2 regions of the Sporomusa intestinalis genome follow, and region 1 is predicted to be linked to the other one. Evidence: riboswitches for the same ligand, from Rfam matches in the RefSeq annotation. Region 1 holds a riboswitch; the other holds the start of a gene.
What was found. A riboswitch is a leader RNA that binds a small molecule or an ion and turns the genes downstream of it on or off. The one in region 1 is predicted to bind cobalamin.
Positions count from the first base shown of each region.

Region 2: linked by a shared signal. The riboswitch ahead of ACZ481_RS15060 (hypothetical protein) and the one ahead of ACZ481_RS04060 (FecCD family ABC transporter permease) in region 1 are both predicted to bind cobalamin.

Region 1 is NZ_AP042390.1:868,036-882,577, forward strand. Features, by position in the region: gene ACZ481_RS04040 (ABC transporter substrate-binding protein) at 1-711, shown strand, start outside; gene ACZ481_RS04045 (FecCD family ABC transporter permease) at 686-1,717, shown strand; gene cobN (cobaltochelatase subunit CobN) at 1,751-5,476, shown strand; gene ACZ481_RS04055 (TonB-dependent receptor plug domain-containing protein) at 5,577-7,526, shown strand; cobalamin riboswitch at 7,587-7,765, shown strand; gene ACZ481_RS04060 (FecCD family ABC transporter permease) at 8,033-9,064, shown strand; gene ACZ481_RS04065 (ABC transporter ATP-binding protein) at 9,071-10,330, shown strand; gene ACZ481_RS04070 (efflux RND transporter periplasmic adaptor subunit) at 10,488-11,735, shown strand; gene ACZ481_RS04075 (efflux RND transporter permease subunit) at 11,732-14,542, shown strand, end outside.
Region 2 is NZ_AP042390.1:3,154,207-3,170,190, reverse strand. Features, by position in the region: gene ACZ481_RS15085 (molybdopterin-binding protein) at 1-339, shown strand, start outside; gene ACZ481_RS15080 (hypothetical protein) at 410-1,222, opposite strand; gene ACZ481_RS15075 (hypothetical protein) at 1,336-1,710, opposite strand; gene ACZ481_RS15070 (hypothetical protein) at 1,951-3,633, shown strand; gene ACZ481_RS15065 (N-acetyltransferase family protein) at 4,218-4,730, shown strand; cobalamin riboswitch at 4,877-5,059, shown strand; gene ACZ481_RS15060 (hypothetical protein) at 5,410-5,613, shown strand; gene ACZ481_RS15055 (hypothetical protein) at 5,848-6,009, shown strand; gene ACZ481_RS15050 (CBO0543 family protein) at 6,043-6,669, opposite strand; gene ACZ481_RS15045 (redox-sensing transcriptional repressor Rex) at 6,783-7,472, opposite strand; ZMP/ZTP riboswitch at 7,632-7,717, opposite strand; gene ACZ481_RS15040 (methyl-accepting chemotaxis protein) at 7,914-9,638, shown strand; gene ACZ481_RS15035 (HD-GYP domain-containing protein) at 9,710-10,516, opposite strand; gene ACZ481_RS15030 (response regulator) at 10,513-10,893, opposite strand; gene ACZ481_RS15025 (ATP-binding protein) at 11,230-14,559, shown strand; gene ACZ481_RS15020 (ferritin-like domain-containing protein) at 14,682-15,137, opposite strand; gene ACZ481_RS15015 (MGMT family protein) at 15,394-15,699, opposite strand; gene ACZ481_RS15010 (secondary thiamine-phosphate synthase enzyme YjbQ) at 15,824-15,984, shown strand, end outside.

The DNA of each region.
Region 1 (14,542 bases):
AACAGGGCCGTCCCTTATGCGGAAGCACTGATTGCGCTCAGGCCGGACTTAATTATTACAACAGCCGGCACCCTGCGGCCGGAAGCGGTACAAACCCTGAGAGACACCGGTATTGCCGTGTTTATATCCAAAAGTCCCAAAAACCTGCCGGAGGTAAAAACGAGAATAAAAGCGGTTGCCACAGCGGTGGGCGAGGAAGAAAAAGGGCGGCTGCTGATTGCCGACATGGAGCAACGTTTGCAGCGCCTGGCAGCAATACTGGCGCCGGTGACCGCCAATAAGAGAAAATGCGGCCTGGCTTTTGACTTTACGGGGGTTATCGGCAACAGAAACAATCTCCTGGCCGATATATTCAATTATGCCCACGTGCGTAACGGGGCTGCCCGGAAAGGGGCCGGCAGCATGGAACAGGGCGATAACCGGCTGTCCAAAGAGCAGATTATTGCCGTAAATCCTGACCTGTTTTTGTTGCCTACCTGGAATTTTGACGGCCGGAGTGATGTTGACGGCTACCGGCGGCAGATTATGGCAGACCCGGCCCTGCAGCAGGTGGCTGCAGTCCGCAATAACCAGGTCGTGCTGATTCCCGACCGCTATCGCTATGTTGGTTCGCACCATGTTGTGGAAAGTATCGAAATACTGGCCAGAGCCGCTTATCCAGAACTTTTTTTCAAAGAAGGGCATCATGTTGAAGCTATGCACCCGGAATAAGAGTAAAATTCTGCTGTTGTTTGTTTTTTGCTTACTGGTGACAGGTCTGCCCCTTACGCTGGGGCAGGTTGATATTCCCTTAACCGGCGCGGCCGCGGTGCTGGCTTATCAACTGTATATACCAGGCATCAGTGCCGCTGATTTTACCTTTGAGCAGCAGGCGCTCCTGTGGCATATACGTATGCCGCGGACCCTGGTCGGCCTGCTGGTAGGGTCCGCCCTGGCCGTAGCCGGGGCTGTCCTGCAGGGGGTTTTCAGCAATCCGCTGGCCGATCCCAGCCTGCTTGGCGTTACCAGTGGCGCCGCTACCGGCGCGGTTATTGCCATCGCGGCCGGTATTGGTTTTACCCAACTGGTTTCGTTGCCGTTTTTCGCTTTCACCGGCGCGGCTGCCGCAGTCGGCCTGACGGTTCTGCTGTCTGTGCGGCAGGGAAAGCTGCCGGTTATGCCGCTCCTGCTGGCGGGGATGGCTGTCAGTATTCTGGCCGGAGCGCTGACGGCCGGCATTTTGACAGGCCTGAATGAACAGAAACTGCAGCAGTACCTGTTTTGGATGGTGGGAAGCCTTGATTTCCGGCGCTGGGAGCATGTTGTTATGGCGGCCTGGCCTATCGGCGCCGGGATTGCCGGCTTATTGTTATTAACACGGCAGCTGAATGTTCTGGCCCTGGGGGCAACCGAGGCCAGAGCTGTCGGTATGGCGATTATGCCTTTCCGGCTGCTGATCCTGTTGCTTGCTTCCCTGATTACGGCTGCGGCAGTCTGCGTCAGCGGCAGTATCGGCTTTGTCGGCCTGATCATACCCCATATCGCCCGGCTGCTGGTGGGGCCGGATTACCGTATCCTGCTTCCCTTCAGTGCCCTGGCCGGCGCCGCCTTTTTAGTGCTGTGCGATACGCTGGGGCGGGTGCTGATCTGTCCGGCTGAAATACGCGCCGGCATTATGACCGCCCTGGTGGGCGTACCTTACTTTTTATATCTGTTGAGAACAATGCCGAGACAGTAGTCACAGGCCACCTGAAGGCAGAGGAGTTGGATTATGGTACTTATATTTACGAATGTCGAGCGGCAATGGCTGATGCTGCAGCAGGCCGGGCGGTATCTTACCGAACATAACCTGCTTTGGTCGGAGCTGCGGATTTTTTTCTTCAATGACAGTGTTGCCTGGTCAGAGCAATATGCTGCGATGCTGACAAAAGCCGATGCTGTCGTTTTCCTGTGGCAGGGACCGGTTTATGAATGTGCGTTGTCGGCTAGGGCTCTTGTCTTGTTAGACAGCGAAAACAAGGGTTTATACGCCTTTATGTCGACTGCCGGCAACAATGCCGACCGGGTTCATGGTTTCAGCAGCGAGGAAATCAAGAAAATCCGCGATTATATCCTGTTTAGCGGCAGCAGTAATTATCAAAACCTTTTATTATGGCTGCAGCATAAAACCGGCCGGGATACGTGCGCCTGCAAGCCGCCGCAGGCCCTTGCCTGGCAGGGGCTCTATCATCCTTCGGCCAGGGAACCGGCGGGAGTGCTTTCAACCGCCGGGTATGTAGCCGCATTTTGCCCGCCAAACCAGCCGCTGGTGGGCATCCTGTTTTCCCGCGAATCCTGGATATGGCAGGATACGGCCTATATTGACGCCCTGATCAGCGCGTTGGCGGACCGGGGGCTTGCTGCCCTGCCGGTATTCGGGCTGTGGGAGGATAATCAGGAGCTGGCGGCAGCAGGCATCAGCAAGGCTGTAGAAAAGTTTCTTTATCGGCAGCAGCAGGTTGTCGTCTCAGCTGTGATTAACACCTTTAAGGTCAGTCTGACCAAAAGCAGGCAGAATCAGACCGGATTTTTAGCCAACCTGAATGTGCCTGTTATCCAGGCCTATAATCTATTGCGCTCCCAAACGGCGTGGCAGGCCGGTTTTGTCGGCCTGGGCCCGGTGGAGCTGTCTGTCAATGTGGTGCAGCCGGAGTTTGACGGTGTTATTCACGGCGGGGTCGTTTCCAGTAAAGAAGCCGGCAGTTATGGCGAAGCCCGGTATCTGCCGGTGCCGGAGCGGGTAACGGCGCTGGCCTGTAAGGTGGAAAAGTGGGCTAAACTGCGGCAGAAAGGCAATGCTCGGAAAAAAGTCGCTATTATTTTTCATAACTATCCCCCGACCAATGCCAATATCGGCAATGCCCAGGGGCTTGATTCCCCGGCCAGCGCAGCCCGTTTGCTGCAGGCAATGGCGGCAAACGGATATCGTGTCGATACCCTGCCGGCCAGCGGCGGCGAGCTTATGGAAGACTTAGTGGCCGGCGTTACCAATGACCGGCGGTTTCTTACCGATGAGCAAATACAGCGCGTGGCCGGCAAGGTGAGCCAGGATGATTACAAGACCTGGTTTACCGGTCTGGCGGATACGACCCGCGATGAGTTGATCCGCGAGTGGGGGCTGCCGCCCGGTGATGTGTTTGTTGCCGGCGACAGCCTGCTCGTGCCGGGACAGATCAACGGCAATATTTTGCTTACGGTGCAGCCGCCGCGGGGCTTTGGTGAGGATGCCGGCAAGATTCTGCATTCCCCGACCTGTCCGCCACCCCATCATTATTTTGCTTTTTATGCCTGGATCAGGGATGTGTGGCAGGCTGATGCGGTTATCCATGTGGGAACTCATGGCTCGCTGGAATGGCTGCCGGGGAAAAATGCCGGGCTGGCGTCTACCTGTTATCCTGAACTGGCGTTACAGTCTCTGCCGAATATTTATCCCTACTATGTTACTATTGTCGGCGAAGGAATCCAGGCCAAACGGCGGGGCGCCGCCTGTCTGATCGGCCACCTCTGTCCGCCGGTGAGCCAGGCCGGCATGTATGAAGAGTTAGCCGAATTGGAGGCCTTGCTGGATGAGTATGCCCACTACAAAACAGCCCAATCAGCCGCTACCGCCCTGGTTTGCGAACAGATTGAAGCGAAAATAACGGCCCTGCATCTGGCTGAGGATGTGCCCAGACTGGCAGGGGAGCCGCCTGACGACTATATCCTGCGTATCCATATGTATCTGGAAAGCTTAAAGCACATGCAGATCCGGGTTGGGCTCCACACGCTGGGACAGGCGCCGCAGGCCGAAAATCTTACCGAATATATTCTGGCCCTCACCAGCGTGGCCAACGGTTCCGTGCCGGCCCTCCCCCAGGTGCTGGCCCGGGCCTGGGGTTATGATTATTATCAGCTGATAGAAAAAAGTGGCGAGCTGTTGCCTGACGGCAGCTGCACTTATGCTGAACTGGCTGATGGTATCTGGCATACATGCCGGGTTATTGTTGAGTATCTGCAGGAAAATCAGTTTGCCGAAGCTGCTGTGGCTGAAGTATGTAAGCTGCAGCAGATCAGGAAACTCAGCCTTACCGGCACTGACGCCGGCGATCTCGCCGTGGTTTTGCGTTATATCTGCGAGGAGCTGTCGGTCAAACTGGCAGCCACAGGGCAGGAAATCACCAACACCCTGCGGGCTTTAAACGGCGAGTATGTCGAACCCGGTCCGGGCGGTTCGCCAACCAATGGCCGGGCCGATATCCTGCCGACCGGCCGTAATTTTTACGGGGCCGATCCCGGTAATCTGCCGACACCTGCTGCCTGGGAAGCCGGCAAAACGCTGGCCGAACAGGTCATAGGCCGCTATATTGCGGAAGAGGGAGAGTATCCGGAAAGCATTGGTATCGTAATGTGGTCTGATGCGAATATGCGGACCAACGGCCAGTGTCTGGCCGAACTGCTTTATCTGATGGGGGTAAGGCCTGTCTGGCAGAAAGGCAGCCGGCGGGTTACAGGGGTAGAGGCTATTGCGCTGCCGGAATTAAAGCGCCCGCGGATTGATGTGCTGGCCCGGGTCAGCGGCCTGTTCCGCGATACACTGTTTCATGCGATCGAGCTGATGGAAAAAGCGACGGCCCTTGTCGCCGCCCTGGATGAACCGGATGAGATGAATTTTGTCAGAAAGCATATGAAACAGGACAGCGCCGCCCTGGCGGCGCAGGGGGTTGACCAGGACCTGGCCTGGCAGCAGGCCGGCTACCGGATTTTTGGCTGTCCGCCCGGTGGTTACGGGGCCGGAGTGGCGGCACTGCTTGAGGCCAGAAACTGGGAAAATGTGCATGACCTGGCCGAGGTATATGTGCGCTGGGGCGCCCATGCCTACGGCTCGGGCCGGCAGGGGGAATTCCTGCCGCAGCTGTTCCGGCAAAGGCTGGGGACGCTTGACATTACCATAAAAAATATTGACAATCATGAGGTTCATTTACTCAGCTCTGACGATTTCAATGCCTATTGCGGCGGTATGAATGCCGCTGTGCGCAGTATACGCGGCAAGGCGCCGCGCTGTTATATCGGCGACAGCACCGATCAAAGCCATACGGAAACCAGAAGCCTGGAGGAGGAATTCAGGCGGGTACTGCGGGGTGAGTCCCTAAATCCAAAATTTATTGAAGGTATGAAAAAGCATGGCTATAAAGGCGCGGCTGATCTGGCAGCCCTGGTCGTCCACTGCTTTGGCTGGGATGCGACCAGCGAGGTTATGCGCGACTGGATGTATGAAAGCCTGGCTGCTAAACTGGCTCTTGACAACAGTATACAGCAATGGATGCAGACCGTTAATCCCTGGGCTTTGCAGCGGCTTACCGAAAAACTGCTGGAAGCTGAGCGGCGCGGGATGTGGCAGGCCGAGCCGGCAACGAAACAGGAACTGGAGCGGTTGTACCTTGCAATCGAGGGGGAACTGGAGGAACGGGCCGATCCGTAACTGCCGGTTTATGTTGAGCATAACTGCAATCATTTTGTCCCTGTAAACAGGCGAATCATTGATTACTATACATACTCGAAAATGCGAAAGGGGTTAGACAATGAACAGAAAAAACAACAGGACGACACCGGCTTTATGGGGAAAAATTGCCATAGGCCTATTAGCGGGCAATATGCTGCTAACCGGCGGGCCAGCCCTGGCGGCAGCAAAAGAGGACCCGGCCAGCTTTTCTTTGGAATCGGTAGTGGTCACGGCGCAGCGGCGGGAGGTTCAGGACCTGAATACCCCGGCGGCCGTAACGGTTATTACTGCCGAAATGCTCAAAGAAAGCGGTGCGGTCAATGTGTTTGACGCGCTGGAGCATACGATCGGCATTAACAGCATCGCCTTTGGGCCGGCAGGCACAGAATATGGCATGACGGCGGGCCGGACAATTGTCCGCGGCCTGGATAAGGGCACGCTGGTGCTGGTCAACGGCGCCCCGCTTAATTTGCTCAACTACAACAGCACTACCGGCATCCCCGTAGCTGCAGTCGAAAGAATTGAGGTTCTTAGGGGGGCGGGCTCTACGCTGTACGGTTCGGAAGCGCTAGCCGGGGTTGTTAATATTATTACTAAAAAACCGGGGGCCGGCCAGCAGACCACTCTGGGCGTCAGTGGCGGCAACTATAATAACAACTGGTCAGTAAGCACCGAATTAGGCGACAGCGCCCTTTATGTAAGCCGCGACTACATCGGCAGTATTGACAGGATGGCCAGAGCCAATCTCACAAAGGCCTCTGATAACTCGGTTGTATTGCCCTTTGGCCTGGATAAAAGCACCAAGGACAGCTTTTACTATACGGCGCAGTTGAGTGATGAGCTCAATTTCAACTGGACCTACACCGATTTGCAGACAAACCGCCCCCGGTTTAATGGGGCCGGCACCCGTTCGCTTTTGTACAAATATGATGATATCCGCAATAATGTCAATCTAATCTATGATAATAAAGGCGACCAGGTTAAATCGGTGCTGTCCTTTAACAAACGGCGCAGCTATGCCGATCAGTATAACTATTCCACCCGCTCCTGGAAGCTGAGCGAGCGGTACAATATGTACAGCATAAACTGGGACAGCCAGAAAACCTGGGACCTGCGGGACAACCTTGATACCCTGATTGCCGGAGTAACCCTGGCGAGAGAGCATTTTCACGATCCCTCCACTGATGCCGCTGCGGTCCGCAAAAATGCCATGCGCAATAGTCTGGCCGTATACGGTTCCTATACCTATGCGGCTACTCCCCGGTTTAGCACAATCCTGGGTCTGCGGGAGCATTTTATTGATGACTATGCCAAAACGGAGAATACCCTCCTGCCGCAGCTTCAGACCCTGTATAAGATCAATGCTAATACCACCTGGTACACCAATATTGGCAAGTCGTTCCAGATGCCGGCAATCAACCAGTATTTCTCCAAGCAGAATGCCGATTTCAACCGGCTGAAGCCTCAGAAGGGCTGGAGTTATGAAACCGGGCTGAAGAAGATGATTGATCCAAGCCAGTCCTTTAAGCTGGCCATGTATCATCTCGATATAAAGGATCAGTTTGTCTGGAAGAAAAATCCTGACCTAACCGATTACATGACCAATGCCGGTGATTTCCGCAATACCGGGGTGGAAGCGGAATATGTGAAAACTATTAATGACAACTGGAAATATAATGTCGGTCTGAGCTACTCCAATCCCGAGAACAATGAAAGCGGGCTTTGGGTGCAGTGCAACAGCAGAATCCAGACAACTGCCGGCGTAACTTATAACAAGGATAAATGGCTGACCAATCTGAATTTCCTCTATCTGGGGGACCGGGAAGTGAGTTCCTATAAAATCAACGGGGCCCTTGGCGATGTTGCCGACCGCATCCAGTTGAATGGAACAGTCCGGTATCAGCCGGAGCCGAATCAAACCGTTACCCTGAATCTGTATAATATGCTGGACCGGGACAATTCGCTGAACAAATATGAAACCCTGGACCTGCCTTTTAACTGGGTGCTCAGCTATAATTACACTTTTTAAAATTGACAATACTTGTCTTAGAATGCTATATTTGTATTGATATTTACAAATTGCGCCACAATTAAATATGTTGAGTCAGGTGCCAATAGGGCTTAATAGGGAAGACGGTGCAATGCCGGCGCGGTCCCGCCACTGTAATGGGAGCGAATCCAAGATATACCACTGAAGCAATTGGTTTTGGGAAGGTTTGGAGGAGCGATGAACAAAGCCAGGAGAACTGCCTGTCTGTCAATCACCGTTTTTACTCACGAGCGATGAGGAGGGGATTTTAGGACACGCCGTTTCCGGTCGCTGTTTACGTCCGGCGATATTGGCAGTTCTATATTGGCTGACAAACCTCTCCGCTCCAGGCGAAGAGGTTTTTTTACTGCTGGCGAATCAGGTGCAACCAGAATACCCGGTTCGCCAAACTTGTATACAGGTTAGGCGGTGGCCGGACTTGTGTAGTAAAGCCAGCAAAGCCGGCCGCTCCTTATTGGCTTACCTATAGAAGATAAAGGAGCTGGATGATGAAGAAATGGAGTAACCGAACCAAGTGGAGCCTGTTAGTGGCTGTTTGTATACTCACTGCTGTGGGCAGCCTCTGTTTTGGCCAGACTTTCTATTCGCCCGCCACGGTCTACTCGGCTATTGCCGCCGGCGGCACCGATTTTAGAAGCGGTGATTACACAAAGCTGGCTGAGGCCTATGCTGTGATTTGGCATATCAGGCTGCCCCGGATTATTGCCGGCTTGCTGGTTGGCGCTGCGCTGGCCGTGTCCGGGGCCGTAATGCAGGGTATTTTTTCCAATCCCCTGGCGGAGCCGGGCATTCTTGGCCTGTCCAGCGGCGCGTCTTTGGGGGCTGTTATTGCCATTGCTCTGGGGATTACCGGGGCAAGTTTATATGTCATGCCCTTTTTTGCCGTGATCGGCGCTGTCCTGGCTTTAGGCATCATTCTGCTGCTGGCCGTCCGGCAGGGCCGGATTCCGGTCATGGTTCTGCTGTTGGCCGGGGTTGCGGTCAATTCTTTTACCGGCGCCCTGACGAACGCTGTGCTGATGATTTTAAATGAGCAGCGGCTGCGGGAATATCTGTTTTGGATTGTCGGCGGGCTGGACTACCGGCGGTGGGAGCATATTACCCTTGCCGCCGGCCCCATCGTGGCGGCTGTTATTATTTTATTTCTTATGGCCCGGCATTTGAATATTCTGGCCCTGGGGGAAACCGAGGCCCGCAGTGTTGGCCTCCATGTCATCCGCTACCGCTTGATTTTTCTCGGGTTAGCGGCTACAGCCACAGCGGCGGCGGTTTGTATCAGCGGCAGTATAGGCTTTGTCGGACTGGTGATTCCCCACATGATGCGGTTTATTGTCGGACCCGACCACCGGCTGCTGCTGCCGGCGTGCCTGTTGGCCGGCGGCACTTTTCTGGTGATCTGTGATACGCTGGGGCGTAGCCTGTTCGGCGTCATCGAGATTCGCGTCGGTATTATAACCGCGCTGGTGGGAGCCCCGTATTTTCTATATTTACTGCGCCGGGCGCAGAGAAAGGAGTAAGGGGCTATGAAGCGTGTGATTATTAATGTGCAGGCCTTATGTGCGGGCTACGAGAAAAAAACCGTGCTGCAGGACATATCCTTCTCTGTTGGCCAGGGGGAGCTTATTGGTATTATTGGTGCCAATGGGGCCGGTAAAAGTACCCTGCTGCGGACCATGCGGGGGCTGCTGCCCCGCCAAGGGGGCCGGATAGAATTGTTTGGCCGGGAGGTGGGGACTATTTCCGAAAAAACACTGGCCAGGCAGGTTGCCTTTTTGCAGCAGGCAGTCGAGATTGGTTTCGGCTATACCAGCAAAGAGGTTGTTGCCGCCGGCCGCTACCCATATCTTTCCTGGTGGCAGAGCGAAAGCCCTGAGGATGAGAAAATCATTTGCGAAAGTATGGAGTATACCGATGTGCTTAACCTGGCCGATATCCCGCTGGCCAATATTTCCGGCGGGCAGAAGCAGCGGGTGCTGCTGGCTAAGGTTTTGGCTCAGCAGACCCCGATCCTGTTTCTGGACGAGCCGATGACCGGCCTGGATGTTGTATATCAGGAAGAGATATTCCGGTTTTGTCAGCGCCTTTGCCATCAGGGAAAAACCATATTGCTGGTCGTGCATGACCTGAGTGCGGCCGCCCGTTTTTGCTCGCGGCTGTTGTTGCTTGGCCGGGGCGGCTTGCTGGCTGACGGTCCGCCCACCGCTGTACTGACAAGGGAGCATTTGTCGCAGGCGTACGGACTGCCGGTACAGGTCGTCCATAACCCGGTTACCGGCAGTGTGGAGGTATTTGCCGGCCTGCGCCGGGACAAGAACGAACAGCTGCCGCGGGTGCACGTGATTGCCGGCGGCGGCGGCGGCTGTCCGGTAATCCGGCGGCTGGCGACAGCCGGTTTTCAGGTTAGTGTGGGTGTGGTCGCTGAGGGCGACAGCGATGCAGAGGCAGCCAGGATCTTTGCCGGAGAGTATGTGATCACCAAGCCTTTCGCCGACAGTGACGCGGCCGCTGCTGCTGAAAATGACAGGCTTGTGGCCCGGGCTGATGTGACGGTATTATGCAGCTTGCATGTCGGCCACAGCAATCTTGGCAATCTGGAGGCGGCTATGAAGGCGGAAAAATTAATCGTTCTCGAAGACAGCCCCATTGACGGACGCGATTATACCGGCGGCAGAGCGGCCGCGTTGTACCGGCAATTGCTGGCCAAAAAGGGTGTGAAGGTTATGTCTACTTCTGCCTTCTATCATGAAATGTACAACCTGTATGAAGCCGAAAAAACTGTTTAATCAGCAGCGCTACCTCTTGCCTGTTTACGTAAGCGGAGCGGAGGAGGCTCCTTGAAAAGGCTATATTGAGTAATATAAAGCAACGTTTACTGATTATGGGATCGGCATTACAATAGTCAGTTGATTTACATGAGGTAAAGCTGCTGCTGGAGTGAACATGTTGACAATACGAAAAATACTGGCGAATAAAAAACGGTGGTTATTGGCGGCCATTGCGCTGGCAGCCCTAATTCCTGCCGGCATTGGTCATTTTTTTTACCCGCAGCTACAGGATGCCCCGCAGTCTGCCAGGGGTGGTACGGTCAGGCCGCTGGTGACGGCGGTGACTGTTGAACCCCGTGATATGCTGACAAGGGTAGTGTTGAGCGGGCAGACGGCTGCGGCGGCGCAGGTGGATATAGGAGCAAAGTATTCGGGCCGCATTGCTCAGGTCCAGGTGGAACTGGGGCAGGCTGTTGCTGCCGGTCAGGTGTTAGCGGTTCAGGATATGCAGGATATCCTGTTAGCCATTGCCCAGACGGAAGCTGTGATCAGGCAGGCCCGGGCTGAAGGCGCCGAGGCCCGGGCCGTTTATGACGCCGGCTATCAGCAGGCTGATGCGGATTATCAGCGCAATCTGGCCCATTATCAGCGGTATGAGGAGTTGTACCGCACAGGGGCCGTTTCCCGTGAGGCGCTTGAGGGCGCCAGGCAGCAAATGATTAATGCCCGGACTGCCTTTGCCGCCTTACGGGAGCAGGTTATGGACGGCGGGCAGCCGGCGGTGCTGGCCGCAAAACAGGCCGCGCTGGCCAGGGCCGAATACAGTCTTAAACTGCTGGAACAGCAACGCGCTGATATGGTGTTGCGGGCTCCCCGGGCCGGTATTGTCGGGTACAGGCAGGTAGAGACCGGGGAATTTGTCGAAGCAGGCCAGAAACTGCTGACCATCGTTGACAACAGCACGATTTACGTTGATTGTCAGGTATCGGAGCAGTATGCAGCCCATATCCGGGCCGGCATGAAGCTGGAGTTCAGCATTGACTCGCTGGGGCGGGACTATCCCGGCACTGTTATTTATATCAGCCCGGCCAGTGACAGCACAACCCGGGTATTTACTGTCAGGTCCCTGCTGGCGCAAGCGGACGGGGCAATAAAAAGCGGCATGTTTGCCCAGGCCCGGTCAGAGATTATGCTCAGACCGCATACCCTGTTTGTGCCGAAAACCGCCGTGCTGCAGAAAAACGGCAAGCATTACCTGTTTGTTATCAAGGAGAATAACCAGGTCGAACAGCGCCTGGTGACGCCTGGCCGGCGCAATGATGATTTTGTCGAAATCCTGGCTGGAATCCGGGCCGGCGAGCGGGTCGCGGCCAGCAATATAGCCCGTCTCAAACCGGACAGCTTCGTTGAGGTGGATGCATGAATATCACCCGCTTCTCGATTCAGCGGCCTGTGGGCATCACCATGATTGTCCTGTTGTTTGTCGTTCTTGGCCTGTATAGTTTCCTGCGCATCGGCGTTGAGTTATTGCCGGCCCTGAATAATCCCTATGTTACGGTTACTGTTGACTATGCGGGCGCCAGTGTGGAAGAGATGGAGGAGAGCGTTGTCAAGCCGCTGGAACAAGGTCTTTCCTCCCTCTCCCAGCTGCGGCGGATGGTTGCCATCGCCAGGCCGGAAAAGGCTACTGTTATTCTCGAATTTGATTTAATGGCTAATGTGGATGTGGTTTCCATTGATGCTTCCAAGGCAGTCAACCGGGTGCGAAAAAACCTGCCTGATGAGATCAATGAACCGGTGGTTATCCGGCGTGATGCCAATGCCATGCCGGTTATGGAAATCGCCGTTAAAGCCAAATATGACCTGGCGGATATCTATGGCAAGGCCGATCAGGTGTTTAAAGAGCGGCTGCAGCGGGCTGACGGGGTCTCAGACGTAACTCTCGGCGGTGGCCGGGAGAAAGAGCTGGCTGTGCTGGTAGAACGGGATAAACTGGTATTGTACAAGCTGACACTGGCCCAGATCGTCAATCGTCTCAAAGAAGAGAATTTGCTTATGCCTGCGGGTCTGGTGTATACAGACAATACGGAAAGCGATGTAAGACTGGCGGCTCGTTATGCAGCGCCGGACGAGATCAAGCGGTTGTATGTTGCCAATAGCGCCGGCGCCGCTATTCCGTTAACTGAAATCGCCGAGGTGAGCGCACAGGACAGCCGGCCGACCCAGTACAGCCGGGTCAACGGCGATGAAGCTGTTGCCCTGCAGGTCTATAAAAACAGTGATGCCAATATCGTCCGGACCGTGCAGGCGGTGCAGGAGCAACTGGCCTCATTGCGCGATGAATACCCGGACTACCAGTTTATCGTTGTGGCCAATGACGCCACTTATATCGATAATTCCCTGAAAAATACGCTGACTACCCTCGGTGAGGGGATTATAACCACCGGCCTGGTTCTGTTTTTGTTTTTGCGCGGCTGGCGGTCAACGGTTGCCGTAATGGTTGCCATACCTACCTCGCTTATTGCGACATTTCTGGTTATGTACCTGGCCGGCTTCACCTTCAACATGATGTCTTTGATGGGGATGGCGCTCTGTATCGGGATATTAGTTGATGATTCGATTGTGGTGCTGGAAAACATCCATCGCCATCTGCTGATGGGGGAAACGCCCGCCCTGGCGGCTGAAAACGGGCGAAATGAAATCGGCCTGGCTGCGATTGCCATTACCCTGTGTGATGTGGTCGTATTTTTGCCGATTGCGTTTATGACCGATATTACCGGCCAGTACTTCCGGCAGTTTGCGCTCACGATTGTGTTTGCCACGCTGTTTTCTCTGTTTATATCCTTTACTTTAACCCCAATGCTGGCGGCCCGTCTGTATTCAGACCGGAAAACCCGGGGCCATGGCGCCCTGTGGCTATATATAGACCGGCTGGAACAAGCCGCGATTGCCGGCTATGAGCGGCTGCTGCGGTGGAGCCTGGCTCATGGCCGGCGAATTGTCGCCGCCATACTTATCCTGCTGGCGGCGACTGTTGCCTTAATACCTGCCGGCATTATCGGGGCCGAATATATGCCCCGGACTGACGAAAGCAGTTTCCGGGTCAATGTGGAGCTGCCGGTGGGGCAAAATCTGGAGATGACCGATGCGGTTGTGGCTGAGCTGGAAGACTATATCCTAACCATCCCGGAGGTCACCTATTGCCTGAGTTATGTGGGGGAAAGCAACAGCAATACCGCCCGGCTGACAGGTCAGCTGGTGAATAAGCGGGAGCGCAGCCGCAGTGTCTGGCAGATTACCGATCAAATCAGGGACTTCGCCCGCCGGAATCTGGGGCAGGCCTCAGTGCGTATTTCCGAGACGGAATCTTCTGTGGCCGGCGTTTCCATGGGCGGCTCGCTGGAGCATTCACCGGTACTCATCTATTTGCTGGGCTCGAATATGGAGGACCTGATTGCGGCTTCTAACAAGGCCCAGGCCCTGTTGGGCAGGATCAGCGGCCTGAAAGATATCCGCAGTAACTACCGGGTTGGCGTCCCTGAATATAAGCTGACAGTTGACCGGGAAAAGCTGAAATTTTTTCATACCTCGGTCAATGATGTCAGAGAGGCCTTCGCCGGTGCCATCAGCGGCAAAAAAGCCGGGGTACTGGCCAATGACCGTCACAACAACGGCCGGGATACGGATATTGTTGTCCGGTTGAAAGACAGCGACGGCTTTAAGGCCTCCGATCTGGGAGCCATTCCGGTGAAAACAGCAGGCAACACCGTGTTCCTGGGGGATATAGCCCGGATTGAGGAAGGGGTGGGGCCGACGGCCATTACCCGGGTCAACAAACAACGGTCAGTGCTGGTTCAGGCCAGTATCACCGACCGCCCGCTTAAGGAAGTCCTGCAGGAGATTGACCGTCAGTTTAAACACGAGCCGCTGGCCGACGGCGTTACCTACCGCTTTGGCGGCCAGGCGACCAACATGGACAGCAGCTATCGCGAGATTATGCAGGCGCTGTTATTATCCCTACTGCTTGTGTATATGCTGCTGGCTGTGTTGTATGAATCGGCTTTCACGCCGGTTATCCGGATGCTGTCACTGCCGCTGGGGCTGATCGGGGCGCTGCTGTTTCTGCTGCTTACCCATAATACCATTAATGTGTATTCGCTGATTGGATTTCTGGTCATGGACGGCCTGGTGGCGAAAAACGGCACCTTGCTGCTTGATTATACCCTGACG
Region 2 (15,984 bases), 2.3 Mb from region 1:
GGGGCTGAGCTAATCCTAACAACAGGAGGCATGTCTGTTGACCCTGATGATGTAACCCCAGCCGGTATTAAACAAGCCGGTGCCGAAATTATTACCTATGGTGCGCCTGTGTTGCCAGGGTCGATGCTAATGCTTGCCTATTTAGGAGAGATTCCGGTTTTAGGGTTGCCTGGTTGTGTAATGTATAATAAAACAACAGTTTTTGACTTGCTCCTGCCTTTTGTGCTGGCCGGACAACGGCTTGCGCGAGCGGATATCATAAAGCTGGGCCTTGGCGGCCTATGTCTCAATTGTGAGCTTTGCCGGTATCCGGCCTGTTCCTTTGGAACCGGTCTGTAGGCGCAGCGGCCTGCCGGACAGTAGCGGGCAGTACCTTCGTTGTGTCAGCGCGGGAACTGCAAGAGGCGTCTTACGTTTCAAAGCCGAAGAGGGTGAGCTGATTTGAACTGGTTACGCATATTTCAACTACTACAGCATCCAACTGGATTGTGTTGCCAAGTCCCAGTCCGGTATGGGAGCCCACAAAAGATGTTTGCAGGCTGCTGATTACATCCCAGGGATTTGCCGCCGCCAGTACCTGCGCGGTTATGTCCTGGGCAAGCGGGGTTGTTAAATAATCAAGAGTACCCAGCAGGGAAAGGCTGGCCTGCTGCAGTTCTAGCCAATCATCGGCAGAATTTGGCCGCCAGTAAAAGATCATCGTACTGGTGCCGACGGCAAGCGTCAGCGCCAGGCGGCAATAAAATTTAATGATAACACTTTCGATCTGCAGCTGTTCAAGGGCCGCCAGCGACATGGCATAGCTTAGCACGATGCGGCCCCTGGTGCCAATAAGCAAGCCTGAGCTTAAGGTGGCATACTGCCCGTCGGGGAACCCTGCGGCATTGGCAGCATTCGTAAAATCGCTCCGGCTGTTATAGGCGACCTGCGTAGCCGTTACGGCGCCAAAATCCTCACATTTTTCTGCTTCATCGGCGGTGCGGACAAAAATAGTAGCGCCGCTTTTAAGCCGGTAGGCGGAGGGCAAAGACTGGACTATTGTTGGCGAGGACTCTGTTGTCCTTAAGGCCAGGAAGCTTTCGTCGCCGTCAGTGCTTAAGATGATTGTCACGGCCAGTGGATTCGATATCTGTACGGCTGTCAGATTGATCGCTTTTTGCGGTGCAGGTGTCCAGGCCGGTGTGGCTGACGGCAAGCTGTTGAAGGCGTAATCCCTGCTCATTTCCGCAGTATTTCTGCTGATGAACACAGGCTGCAGCCCAGCAGTGAATATATTGGCGTTTGTTCTTGATTTATTCGTCACCATCAGCTCCTTGGCAGTATTTTGCCGTCGATTCAAACTTCATAGCCCAGCAGGGTAATATACATTGTACCTGTCGTGTTGGTCGTAAGTGCGATCACTTCGTCCGGTGCAAAACGGACAGGGGAAGAAAAGCTTTCACTATAGGTGGCAAAGGCGGCTGTCAGTACAATTGACAGAAACGGAGCATTGCCGGCTCTGTTTAAGGTAACAGTCAAGCCGGCAGGGGCAGCAGCCTGCACTGCCGTCAGGCAGATTCTTTTACCGGCAGCCGGCGTCCAAAGCGGATTGTTGGTTTGCACAGTGGCGAACGTATTAAACAAAATAATATCTGATGCCTGTTCCCTGGTAAACAAAGGTCTTGTTGGGTAATTGAAAACATTGTAATTGGTTCTCTTTTTATTGTTCATAGCCTGGAAACTCCCGAATTTTATATTTTCCTATTTTATTATATGGGACTGTTATTTTAAGGTGCGGATTAATGCAACTTGAAGGTTTGCTTCAGGCAGTGCTTCCTTTAAAAACGCTAGTATAATATTTGTTTCCCCCATCTGCGGCCTAAAAGCCGCTAGTTTTTTTGTATTCAACAAAATTCCTTAACCCTGCATAAGATGCTATAGGGCACCAACTATTTTAGAAAGGAACAGCGTATGAGTAAGACATCCTTACAATTAGAACGTTTAACCGCCGGTACAATTGCAATCAATGGAACCGTTATTTTTGACTCAATGACAGTCGCAACAGGCAATATCAGCTACGATAACGCCACCGGTGTTATTACCTTGCAGGACGTGGGCCGATATAAATTTGACTGGTGGGTGGCAACACAATCTTCCCTCTCCTCTAGTGGACTTGGCTTTGCGTTGGCTTCATCACAGGGAGCTGTTATAATCGGTAATTCGCCAATCAAAACAGACGAGGTTTTCGGCATCGGCATAATTGAAGTTGCCGTAGCGCCTGTAACTGTAGAACTAAGGAACAACAGCAATGCCGACGTTTCCTATTCAACCATTGTTCCGGTTAAGTCTGTATTGACAGTATTTGGGGAAGATGGTTCAGCTGTAATGGGACCGACCGGTGCTACAGGACTGCCTGGCCCAATAGGGCCAACAGGTGAAACCGGGCAGATCGGTAATATAGGCCCAATGGGCGAAACAGGACCGGATGGCAATGTAGGACCAACCGGAACCACAGGACCAACCGGCGAACGAGGAGTAACCGGTGACACAGGACCAATAGGTGTCACCGGAGCGACTGGCGCCACAGGACCAGCAGGCGAACCAGGAGTGACCGGTGCCATAGGACCAGCAGGCGAACCAGGGGCGACCGGCGCCACAGGACCGTCTGGTGAATTAGGGGCGACCGGAGCCACCGGGCCAGCAGGTGAACCAGGCGTGGCCGGTGCCACAGGATCAACAGGCGAACCAGGAGCGACTGGCGCCACAGGATCAACAGGCGAACCAGGAGTGACCGGAACCACAGGACCAGCAGGCGAAACAGGGACGACTGGTGCCACAGGGCCGTCTGGTGAATTAGGAGTGACCGGTGCCACAGGATCAACAGGCGAACCAGGAGTGACCGGTGCCACCGGGCCAACCGGTGAATCAGGTTTGACCGGCGCCACCGGGCCGTCTGGTGAACTAGGGGCGACTGGCGCCACCGGGCCAGCAGGTGAACCAGGAGTAACCGGAGCCACAGGGCCAACCGGTGAATCAGGGTTGACCGGCGCCACAGGAGCAAGCGGTGAGCCAGGAGTAACCGGCGTCACAGGAGCAACAGGTGCGACAGGCGATATCGGCCCTACCGGCTCTACAGGCCCGCAGGAGTTGGATTTATGTATTATGACTACTAGTTTGGGAAATATTGATGTAGTCATTGCCCCTAATGAAGGCGGCGGCAATAATCAAGCGGTGGGAGGCATCGCTTTTGGCGGCGATTTGGATACAAGAGCGCTTTCGCGTGTTGCGGCATACATCATACAGGTTGGAGCAGGTATTGGTCAGTTTCAAATGGCTGTGTTACAGGCAACGTCAACATCTACCGCCTTGGTGGTCGGCGTAACCGATATCGTAACAACGATTTCCGGCGGCCTGTTTGTATTGCCGCTTACCGACACGGTAAATCTGGCGGGCGGGAGCATTTATTATCTGGCAGTCTACAATCAGGTAAATGCTTCGCAAATTGGCGGTGTGATCGCAGGCACAAATACGGTGCAGGATGCGCCACCGATCAATTTTAGAGTGCAGAATATTGCCGGCTTTGCCGTTGGGCAAACTATTAATATCAGTGATGTAAACTTATGGCGGACACCTTGGCTGGCAGCTATGAAATAACGTAGCGCGGCTATTGCCTGGAGGGCAATAGCCGCGGCAGTCCTAGTGTTTTGGCCACATTATCTTTTTTAGTTTGATGACGGCCAAAATGGCCAATGGCGGCGTCAGCCCCTCCTAGCAGACCCCTTCCAGTATGAGTCGTCGGTGCTTCCTTGCCCTTGGCTATTTTGTCTCGCCCTAAAACTAAAATTAACATGGCCAAGACACTGGTGCCTTGGCAAAGTTAGATGTTAGCTTTAGACAGCGTAGATTTTTTCGCAATGCAAGGCGGAGGAGCCGCGCAGATCGGCAATCTGTAAGGTGACGACAACAAAGCAGTGCGGGATAAGATGCGCTGTATACCTAATATTTGACTTTGTCAAGGTGCTAGCTATGATCTTAGCATCTGTAAGGCGCTCTTTTCACCAACAGTGATATGAGGGCTTTTTTTCTTTCCTCCTATATAATCCAGCTCAAATTTCTCTCTTTGCAGGAACCGGGAAATTCCGGGAGAATTATTTAAGACATAAACGTTTGCCGCTGCAAAAGGCAGGTTAGGCTTTTGACGGTCAAATTTTAACAGAAATAATAAAGGATGTGTGCTTATGATTCGTAACGCCGGGCCTGATGATTTAGCTGCTATCCAGGAAATTTATAATGAGGCGATCCTTAATACGACGGCAGTATATGATTATAAACCTTATACCATGGAAGCGAGAACATTGTGGTATGAGGATAAGGTTAAGGCCGGTTTGCCTGTGCTTGTGTACGAAGAGGACAAGCTTGTTGCCGGGTTTGCGACCTTTGGGCCGTTTAGAGCTAAACCAGCCTATAAATATACAATAGAACATTCAGTCTATGTCCATACTAAGCACCGGGGAAAACAGATCGGCACTATTCTCATGCAGGCATTGATAGAGCTTGCCAACGCCCAGGGATATGCGACGATGGTGGCCGGTATCGACGCCAGCAACGTGGGCAGCAGAACCATGCATGAAAAAATGGGCTTTAGTTTTTCTGGAACGATTCACAAAGCCGGTTATAAATTCGGCAGATGGCTGGATCTAAGTTTTTATCAATATAATCTGGCAGGTCCGGACAAGCCAACAGAGGAATAATGAATGCTAAAGCAGCGATGCCCAGGGCTAGCAGAGTAACAGCAGTAAGGTGGAAAATGTCGAAATAAGCAGAAGAAAAACTCTCGACAAGCCTAAGGGTCTGTGCTATGCTTGAGAAAATAAACCAATTAAAAGAAAAATTAAATAAATTGATTTTTGGTGCAGGTGCCTGCAAGGGCTTAATAGAAAAGCCGGTTCAAGACCGGCGCGGTCCCGCCACTGTAATGGGGAGCGAGTCCAAGATATGCCACTGGAACACGCGTGTTCTGGGAAGGTTTGGACGAGCGATGATCCAGAGCCAGGAGAACTGCCTGTACAACAATCACCGTTGACCTGCGAGAGATAGGGAGGGGATTTATGTGTATGTTTTGTGCCGGCTGTTTGCCGGGGTAGAGTAGAAGCCTCCTGATTGTTGTCATCACAGGCGGCTTCTTTTTATTTTGACGGTTGTGAGTGTCAATAGCGACTTTTAAAGGTATAACGGACTTTTAATACCTCGATTAGTTGCCTTGAGACACAAGTGTGTCTTAAGGCGACTAATAATGGGCGGTTTACCATTGCCGCTACGGATGCCTTGGGCGCTTTAGCCTTACGGGGGCCAATATGGCACCAAGGAAAAGAAGCAGGAAAACAACTACCGGCACAGTTTCCTATTGTCCGGCAGTATAGGAGTGGGTTTATGAAACAAGAACAAATCAAACAGCTAACTGAGAAACTCTTGGCTTGCGGCTACCATTCAGCCCAGATCAGGCATATCATCAGCGAGGCGGTGGAATGTGGCTTAGCGGACGGTGGCGGTTCGCAGGAGCAATTGATTATCGAGGCCCTTGAAAGCTATGTGGAATTTGGCAGCAAGTGTAAAAGGACGGGAAACCGTAAATGACCGCTCGCGGCGGTCCGGCATTCATTTTTATTCACCTCCTATTTACGCCGGTCAAGGTGGCCGGATCTACAGGGAAGGTTAGCTTATTTTCAAACAGCCGGACGGTGGGTTGTGTCTTTGGACAGGACACGGCCCGCCGTCTCTGTGTCTTGGCGAAAGGCCAGCGAGACATGGCGATAAAGGTAAAGGAATTTGTTAATTTATTGTAGAATTGATGTTTAAGGAGGTTGGTATATGAAATGTCTGGTCTGTGAGCAGGATATGCCGTTTGACTGTACCTGCGCGGATATGGGGAAAAGAATTCAACTTGTCAGGGATGCCAAGCAAATGTCTGTTTCGGAGGAATTTTTCAAAGCGTTTGCCAAAAGAAAACTTATGGTAGATATTGATAAATAAGTACAGACCGTCCGGCCCGGACGGTCTGTACCGTTACTCCTGCTTATCATTCTGTTTATCTAGGGGCTTCATTGCCGGTTGTAGTGCTGGTGAACACTGGCTTTTATAATGTTTGGCATATTCATGTTTTTGTTCTATGGCTATCACTTTCTGCAGAATTGCTCTCATGACGGCTGCTGTAATCAGCATAATAAAAAATGTGTAGTAAAATTGCCAGTTGTATAACCGGAGGATATCAAATTTTGCTAACACAGGCAGGAAGACAAAGGAATAGCCCATTTCTGTTATCGCGGCCCAGAGCAGGAACTTTTTCCAGGAATGACAATATTGGTAAACCAGCATAAAGCCTAAGGGTACAACAGTTAAATCGTTTAAAAATAGTGCATGGCCAAACGGCAAGGGTTTTACCGTATAAACCCACAGCGCCGATGAAGCTCCGGCATCATCCAGTATGATCCGGAAAACCGCGATAAATGAACCAAACAAAAGTATTTGTGTCAGGCGGCTTTTATCTACATATTTCCACCAAACAGCGTAGGCGGCGGCTATACTGGCGATGACGAACCACCACCGGCCGGTAAAAAGATTTGCCCGCCATTCGTTCAGCTGATAACCCCATAATTCGTATCTGGCTTGCTGAATGATGTCAACAATATCCACAGGTAGCCCTCCCATCCAACATTGTTCAAGTATACCCTGTAGGTGGACATTTATTCATGCAAGCAAGCAGTATTTACAAAAGCGGTCAGCTTAGGACCACATACCTGAAGGCATTATGAAAAAGATTCTATGTAGGGTTTGCCGGCAAAAAAATCTTTGTTGATAATACCATTTAGACTATAGGTAATCTGGCTCAGCCAGGAGGCAATATTTATCTCAACCAGCAGGATATGTTCCGGAACTAAGACGGGAATAGCTGACAGATTGGCAATGCCAACAATCCCTACCTCGACCAGCTTGTTGGCAACCTGCTGACTTTTGGTTTGTTCCACCGCCATAATACCCATCACAATATTCCGTTTCTGGACAATAGCCCTAATGTTATCAAAGGATTCGAGCGTCAATTCTGAAGCGCTGCCAACAGGCACGCCGGCTTTAGCTTTTTCCAGATCGCAAACTGCGGCAATATGGATCCCCGGCGGCAAAATACCGCTGGAAGTGAGCAGGGGGACAACCGGCATGCACGAGCCGATGACGACAGCGTTCCATGAAGCTCGATAGCCCAGGATGTGCTCAATCCGCCAGATCATGTAATGAACCTGATAGCCCACTCCTTTTGTGCCGAATTCGCCAAAATTAGCTAGATCTTTGCGGACAAGTGAAGAGGGAATGCTCATACGCCGCCCCAGATCTTCAGAGGTACAGATGATTTTATCTTCACTACGCAGTTGCAGCAAAATAGCATAATATTTTGCTATCCTATTAATAGTGCTTTTGGGTATTTCATCTTTGCAAAATCGCATGTTGTCCAGCCCCCTTGCTCTATTTTGTACATATAAACATGAAAAAAACGCACCTCAATCACTTCATAATATTTAGACAATTCGGATTATGTAGTTTGCTATAAACAGCAGAAATGGTTGAGGAGAATGATATAGAGATAACAAAAACCATCTGAACAATAATGTTGTCCAGACGGTCGACTGTGAACTAAAAAATTACGCTTCATGTGGTAAACTCCACTAATCCGTCAGTTGCGCAATTGTTATTATTTTCTAATTAATACTAACATATTATCTTAAATTGGTCAACCTCAATGTGCAGTGATTGGTAATTTTTTTAATTTTAGAATAATATAAGCAAAATACACAGATGAAAATTTGGTAAAAATATCAAAAAAAGAGTGAATAAATATTTTGCAGATGCTATAATTATATGTAATTTTCTGGCGAGGAGGATGCAAATTGAGGATATACAACCGGCTTTCCCAGGGGTTGAAGGGGAAGCTGCGAATCGGCCATAAGATAATTGCCGCCTTTAGTTTGATTATTTTCTTTATCATTATGATAAGCTATTTTTCTTTTCATACAATCGGGCAGCTCAATAATACCTATGAGACGATGGCTGCCGGCAACCAGCAAGTGATAATGAATTTATTGTCCTTTACATCGCAAATGGCGAACGAGTCGGCGACTGTGACCAGGTTCTGTTTTGCCGGTGAGGAAAAGGATATCGCCCTTTATAATGATTATAAGCAGCGCAGTGATGCTGATTTGCAGGCCGTAGAGGAAGTACTGCCGGGAGAGAAAGCAAGAAACCTGGTCGCTTATATTAAAACTGGCAAAAAACAGTATGAAACATTTGCTGCCAGGGCTATTCAGGCCAAACAGGAAAATAATGTCCAGCAGCTCAATTCCTATATGCAAGTGGCCGGTGATCCCTATAAGGAAACTATTATGGCAGTGGATGAACTGGTCCGGCTTGTCGAAACCGATACGCAACAGGCGAAAAGCAATTTTGACAAGCAGATTATTCAGATTCAGCTCTGGGTACTGGCGGCTAACTGCGGGGTTGCTGTTCTGGCGATCCTGATTGGTATTGCGGTCAGCCGCAACATAGCCAAACCGGTGAATCTGGTCGTTCGTAATGCCGCTAAAATCGCGGCAGGCGAGTTGAACCTTGAGGACATTCCTCCTGTTGGCAATGACGAAATCGGCGAGCTTGCCCAGGCATTTAACAGTATGAAGGGCAACCTGAAAAAAATTATTGAGCATATTACCCGGTCGGCAGAACATCTTGTTTCTTCTGCCCAGAATTTAACGGCCACAGCCTATCACTCAGCCGCTGTTTCCAGTCAGGTAACCGGTCTGGTTACCCAGCTTTCCCAGGCTACGCAGGTACAATTCAGAGAAGCCGGCTATACTGCCCAAACGGTTGACCGGATGTCGGAAAGAGCCGCCCATGCGGCCGAACGGGCCGGCGCGGTAAGCGCTATGGCGGCAAAAACTGCCCAGACAGCTCAAACCGGGAGCAAGACAATTGATGCCCTGACCCTGCAAATGACCGGCATTCAGCAAACTGTCGCCGCTTCGGCTGCGGCAGTGGATAAACTGGGCGAGCGGTCCAAGGAAATCGACCAGATTGTTGCCACCATTGCCGGTATAGCAGCACAAACCAATCTGCTGGCTCTGAATGCGGCGATTGAAGCAGCACGGGCCGGCGAAGCCGGCCGGGGCTTTGCCGTTGTCGCCGGCGAGGTGGGCAAACTCGCCGTGGATTCCCACAATGCCGCTAAACAGATTGCCGGGCTTATACAGAAAACCCAGGCTGACACTAGCCAGGCTGTGGCTGCGATGTACAAAGGCATTGAACGTGTTCAGGACGGCACTATTGCTACTGCCGGCGCCGGGGAAGCCTTTAGCGACATTGTCGGCACGATTAGCGACTTACTGCAACAAGTGAACAGCGTTACCCTGTTGATTCAGGAACTGGCCAGAGACAGCCAGGCCGTTGTGGCATCAACGGCAACAATCGTTGGTATAAGCAAAAAAACAATGGTTGAACTGGAAACCGTAGCCGGTGTTTCAACAGAGCAGTCCGCAGCGGCCCAGGAAATCACGGCTGCTGTTCAGGCGATGGAAAAACTGGCTGCAGGCCTGAACGAATTAGTGGCCAAATTCCGCATGTGAATTCATTCCTGCCTGCTGACGCCACAACAACAGCGGCGTATATTCTTGTAACCTGCAGACAGAAGCGTTTACTAAAAAGTAGTTTTGCCAAATATCTCAACCATGTCAGGGTCAAATAATGTTCTGGAGGCACCAACAACCTTGAGTACTGCCTGGCGCGGTGTATTGCCCTGCAGATGAATCAGGCGGTCATAGAAATCAGCGACAGCAATTAAGCGGGCAAATTCAGTAATTTGATATTTGGCCAGTCCCAGGGGTTTGCCCAAACCGTCAAAACGTTCATGGTGCTGCAAACTGACTAAGGCGCTAATCATTTCGAGCTGTTGATTAGTACGAAGTTTAATAAAACCATCTAAATGATGATTGCTCTCTTCATCAAACTCATTTCCCATGCCACAGTCATGGAGGAGCGCACAGGTAGCCAGACAACTGAGATTAATAAAATCGTAGCCTTTTATCAAGCCCATGCCGACACTTAGCAGTGCCGTACGCAAACAATGATTAAACACCACCGGATTTTCTTTCATTTCATCCAGATAGGGATAAACTACAGTGTTGGCCAGGGCCGCAAACACCACCTGTTCAAGCTGTGAGTGGTTTTCTTCAAAATTAATGGTTTTGTATTTTTTCATCTCTGCTAATAACTGACGGGATCTTACGGCCGCGCCCGAGGAAGATTCTGAAAAAACGGTGTCAAGTGTCCAGTCTTCTGTGTCAGTAACAATATAGACTTCGGGAACCCGGAATTTTTTTAGGCAATTTATATAGGAAGCAGTAAGAGTGATGCCTTTCGCGATTAACAGGATGCCATTGGCATTGTAAATCGTTTTTGCCGGTATCATTCCCGGCGCTAAATCATAGGTGGCTATTTTTTTCATATCTTATCGCCTGCATGCGGGCGGACTGCATGAAAATACGCATCGACAACAACATCCTTGGTTAGCGGCTTTGACAATACCGCGGAAGCGCCAAGTGCCCTGCATTCCTTTACCAATACCTTTTGACCGCCCAGCGCAGTGGCAACAATAACTTTCACTTGCCTGTCAATGCAGCGTAAAATGCGCAGCGTGGCCACACCGTCCATGTGCGGCATAGTAATATCCATAAAAATCAAATCAGGTTTAAAATCACGGTGCTGCTCCAAGACCTCAATCCCATTAGCTGCTTCGGCAAATTGAAGCTCCGGGAACGTTTCCAGCATTTTTCTTAACGTCTTGCGTGACAAAGTAGAATCATCGGCTATCAGTATACGCATCCGCTACATCCCTTTCGATCGTGCTATCTAAGCATATATAATTGATTATGACATAGCTGTTTGCTTTTCAGGTTATCAATTGATTAATTTCTGATTAAATTCAGGGTAGGGAGGGCTGCTGCCGTTACCCATCCGAGGGCGCAACAAAAAACTGCCATAAAGGTGAGGGCGGCAGGTTTGTAGCCTGCGGCTTCCCCTTTATGGCAGTTTTTTATTAGGTATTGCCAACTGCAGATACAGCAGCCAGCTTGTAAAATATACATAAAGAAGGGATTTTTAACAATGCTGGATAACTTTACTAATTAGGTCTTGTCTTTTTGAGGAGGTATTCAAAATATGTCGCTGAACCATCAGACCCGGTTAGGCAATGTTACGGGTAGTGAGATGGCTGCTTTAATGAACGCGGTTGACTGGCAGGAGACCGCAGTTGGTCCAATAGACAGCTGGCCTAACAGCCTGAAAACCGCGGTGGATATTTGTCTAGGCTCTAAATTTCCCATGGTAATCTGGTGGGGACCGGATTACACAATGATTTATAATGATGCCTATCGCCCGATGCTTGGCAGCTCCAAACACCCCCAGTATCTTGGCCGGTCGGGGCAGGACTGCTGGTCTGAGATCTGGCATATTCTCGAACCCATGATGAAAGCGGTATTTGCTACCGGGCAGGCAACCTGGTCGGAAAATTTTCTGCTTCATATGGAGCGAAATAATTACATCGAGGAGACTTATTTTACATTCTCCTATAGCCCGCTCCTTGATGACCAGGGAGCGGTGCATGGTATTTTCAATGCCTGTACGGAAACTACACGCCAGGTGTTAGGGGAACGGAGGCTGAAAACATTACACTCGTTGATCATTGACTGCAAAAGTACGCAGGAGGCCGGTGTACAGGCGGTTAAAAAGATGGCGGAAAACCCGTGGGATATTCCCTTTGCCAGGTTGTACCTGGCTGATGAGTGCGGCAATGCGCTGACACTGGCAGGCTCCTTCGGTTTCAGGCAGGAAGAGCCTGGCGGCGCAGTTGATTTAACCTCGCCGGTAACCCCCTTGGCGCGGCAGCTGAGAAGGGTGTTTTATGCTGGTAAGGCCGAGCTGATTAATCAGCTTCCGGACCTCTTTCCGGCGAGCCCGCCAGGACCCTGGACAATTCCTCCCCGGGCAGCCCTGATGCTGCCTGTTGCCTGTCAGGGAAAGGAGCGGCTTTCAGCCATCCTGATATTGGGAATCAGCCCGTGCCTGTCTTTTGACGACGATTATAAAAGTTTTTTTGATCTCGTTGCCGGTCATATTGGCACAGTGATTGCAACCGCTCAGGCCTATGAAGAAGAGTGCAAAATGGTAGCGGCGTTAGCAGAATTAAACCGTGCCAAAAGTGATTTTATCAGCAATATCAGCCATGAATTCCGCACCCCGCTTACGCTGATGCTCAGCCCTTTGGAAGAACTGATCCAACAGCATGCCGGGACCCTTCCCGGCAGATTCCGGGAGCAATTGCGGATTATAGAACGCAATGGCCTGCGCCTGCTTAAACTGGTCAATACCCTGCTGGACTTTTCCCAGCTTGAGGTGCAGCGGATCAAAGCGAACTATGAACCCACTGATTTGGCGGCATTCACCCGCAACCTGGCAAGTGAATTCCGGGCGCTTATTGAAAATGCAGATTTGGTATTTACAGTAGAATGTCAGCCCTGTCCCCAGGCCTGGATAGATAGAGACATATGGGAAAAAATTGTGCTTAACCTGCTATCCAATGCCTTTAAATACACTTTTGCGGGCGAAATTAAGGTTAGCCTGACCGTGACCAAAGGACAAATTAAACTTACCGTGGCCGATAGCGGCATCGGCATAGACCCTAAATATCATCAACAGATTTTTGAACGGTTTCACCGGGTGCAGGGAGGGAAAGCGCGGACCCATGAAGGCAGCGGTATTGGTCTGGCCCTTGTCAAGGAACTGGTCATGCTGCATGGCGGGACGATTGCGGTGGCCAGCGAGCCCGGGCAGGGGAGTACGTTCACCGTTGAAATTCCCTATCATAATAAACATAAACCCCTGCCCAATGGCCGCTCCCAGCCGCTCCGTTTAAACATGCCTGACCGCGGCAGCAAAGCTTATGTGGAAGAAGCACGCTGCTGGTTGAACGGCAAGGCTGTGAATACAAGCCCTCAGTTGGCCGGCCCGCGGGGTCAGACCCCGGCTGCAGCCGCAGCGGCATCGGCTACAGCCGATAAAGTGCTGATTATTGATGACAATCAGGATATGCTCTATTATTTACAGAGTATACTCAACCCCCACTGGCATGTATTTACTGCCAATAACGGGTTGTCCGGATTAACCACGGCCCGCAGCGTCCAGCCTGACTTAATTCTCACCGATGTCATGATGCCTGAGCTGGATGGCTTTCAGGTAGTACAAGAAATCCGCCGGGATCTGCTGTTAAAAAATACCCCTGTCATTATGTTATCGGCCCGGGCTGATAATTTGGCTAAGCTGGATGGGTTTGAGGCTGGAGCTGATGATTATCTGATAAAGCCGTTCTCGGCCAAAGAGCTGGTGGCCCGTGTGCGGGCAAATTTGCAATTGGCTAAAATGAGAAATAATATTGATGAATTAAAACGCAAAGAGATCATTTTAAAGCAATCGGAACAGCGGTTTTCCCAGGCTTTTCACAACAATATCTGTATGATGGCGCTGATTGACTTTGCATCGGCCCGCTATATTGACGTAAATCTCCGGTTTGCCGATGCAATAGGCTATCAGCGGGCAGAACTGATCGGCCAGGCCGTTAGTGAACCAGGACTGGTCAATGGCGGCAACCTGACACATATTCTGGACAGTCTGAGCAGAAGCAACTATTTAAGCAACTGTGAAATTAAGATTAAAACCAAAGCAGGCGAAATGAGGGATTTTTATCTTTCCGGTGAACTGATAACAATTGGCAGGCAACAATGTATCATGCTAATAGCCATAGACGTTACCGAGAAAAAACTGTATCTGGATGAAATGGGAAAATTAGAGCGTTTAAATATGGTTGGTCAGATGGCTGCAGGCATCAGTCATGAAATACGCAATCCACTTACAACAGTTAAGGGCTATTTGCAATTATTCGAAAAAAAGCAACTGTTTCAGCCATATAAAGAGCAGTTTGACCTGATGATTGAAGAACTGGACCGGGCCAGCAGCATCATTACGGAATTTCTGTCACTGGCGAAAAACAAGCTGGTGCACCAGGAAACATGCAATTTGAACGAGATTGTGGCCAGTATCGCTCCCCTGATTGAGGCCGGCGCGATGCTGGAGAACAAGACCGTGAACCTGGATTTGCGCTCTGGGACCGCCATTTTTGCTGATCCGAAAGAGATCCGTCAATTGATTATTAATCTTGCTAAGAACGGTTTGGAAGCAATGGGGGAATATGGGCTCTTGTCAATGACAACCTATGACGAAGAGGGTTGCCCGGTTCTGGCCATTACTGATACGGGGTGCGGAATTCCCGCGGAAATGCTGGAGAAACTGGGAACGCCGTTTGTGACGACCAAAGCCCATGGCACTGGTCTGGGGCTGCCGATTTGCTATAGTATTGTCGACCGTAATCAGGCGCGGATTGAGGTCGACTCGCAGGCCGGCGGTACAGAATTTCGGGTGTTTTTTACTCCGGGGTAACAGGACGTAATGTTAACAGGTTAGCTTTTGGTTGAAAAAAAATCCGCCCGATCAGCTAAGCGGCCATGCAGCATAACCCCGGCTTAGCAATCTGGCGGATTTTTTCCCCGCTTACGCTTGCCTTACCATACCTCGGCGTAAGCAATATTCACATAGTATTCTTCCAGTTTAATTTTGTGATTTTTTTCCATTGTGGCCAGTTCCTGAAATATTTTTTTCTGACCCGGGTCGGTGCTGGCATTGGCAAAATCTGCATACATGTTCATTGCTTCTTCTTCATTTTTCATTGCCAAAGCAATCGCATCCGCCGGTTTCATCGCCAGGGAAAGTTTTGGTTTGTCCACCGTTTCCGCAATCTTGTAGTCAGCCGACTCGTGAAAGTGCAGGCTCGTACATTTTCCGGATAGAAAGCCTTCCAGTAGTTTTTGGTGGCCCTGTTCTTCGGCCGCCAATTGTTTGAACATTTTTTGAATAACCGTATCGGCTGCTTTTTCCGAGACGCCTTTGTAAAACTCATAGGCATCGGCTTCATTGGCAATCGCCAGTTTTAATATGGCCACATATTCTTCCTGTGTCATGTGTAAAAACCACCCTTCCGAATTTAGATAGTATAGTTAAATATTACCAAAGTTACTGTTATTCTATCATGGTGCCTGTTTTCTTAGCAACTGGTTTTAACAATAGTTCGAATTATTTGCCTTACAGGCCTTGGCGTTGGCTGCTGGCACCGCCATTAGCTATCTGGACAATAGTTCATAGACGTGGCGCGCATTGACGTACCCGGAACTGTTCATGTAAAATATTTACAGACGGCAACCGCCCCGCTGCGCGTTTTCAGGCCTGCCAGCAGCATTTTGCCATATCCACCCGGCCATCGGCGGTGAATTTGACCCCTTCGCCTTCCAGGAGCAGCCGCTGCACATCCTGGCCGCCAAATATAAAGCCGGCTGCGAGCCGGCCATCTTTAAAAACCACCCGGTGGCAGGGGACCTTTCCCTGGTACGGATTGCGGTGCAGCGCATAGCCAACAGCCCGGGAGGCCCGCCGGCTTCCTGCCATAAAGGCAATTTGCCCGTACGAGGCTACTTTTCCTTCCGGAATCAAACGGACAAGCTCATACACCTTATCATTAAAGCTCATTACATCACCCTGTATATTTATTTCCTTTCTATTATATACTGCCAGAAGGGACCTGGCCAAGAAAAAACGGATTTTTAACCGTTATAGGATCTGATAAATAATACGTTGTTAAGAGGTGACAACTATGGAACAATTTAGCCTGAATACCCCCAAGGAAGGGTTGGTCGATATTACCGGCGAAGTAAGGTCGCTTGTCCGGCACAGCCGGATTGCAGACGGCCTTTGCCAGGTTTTTGTGCCTCATACTACCGCCGGCGTAACTATTAATGAAAATGCCGATCCGGC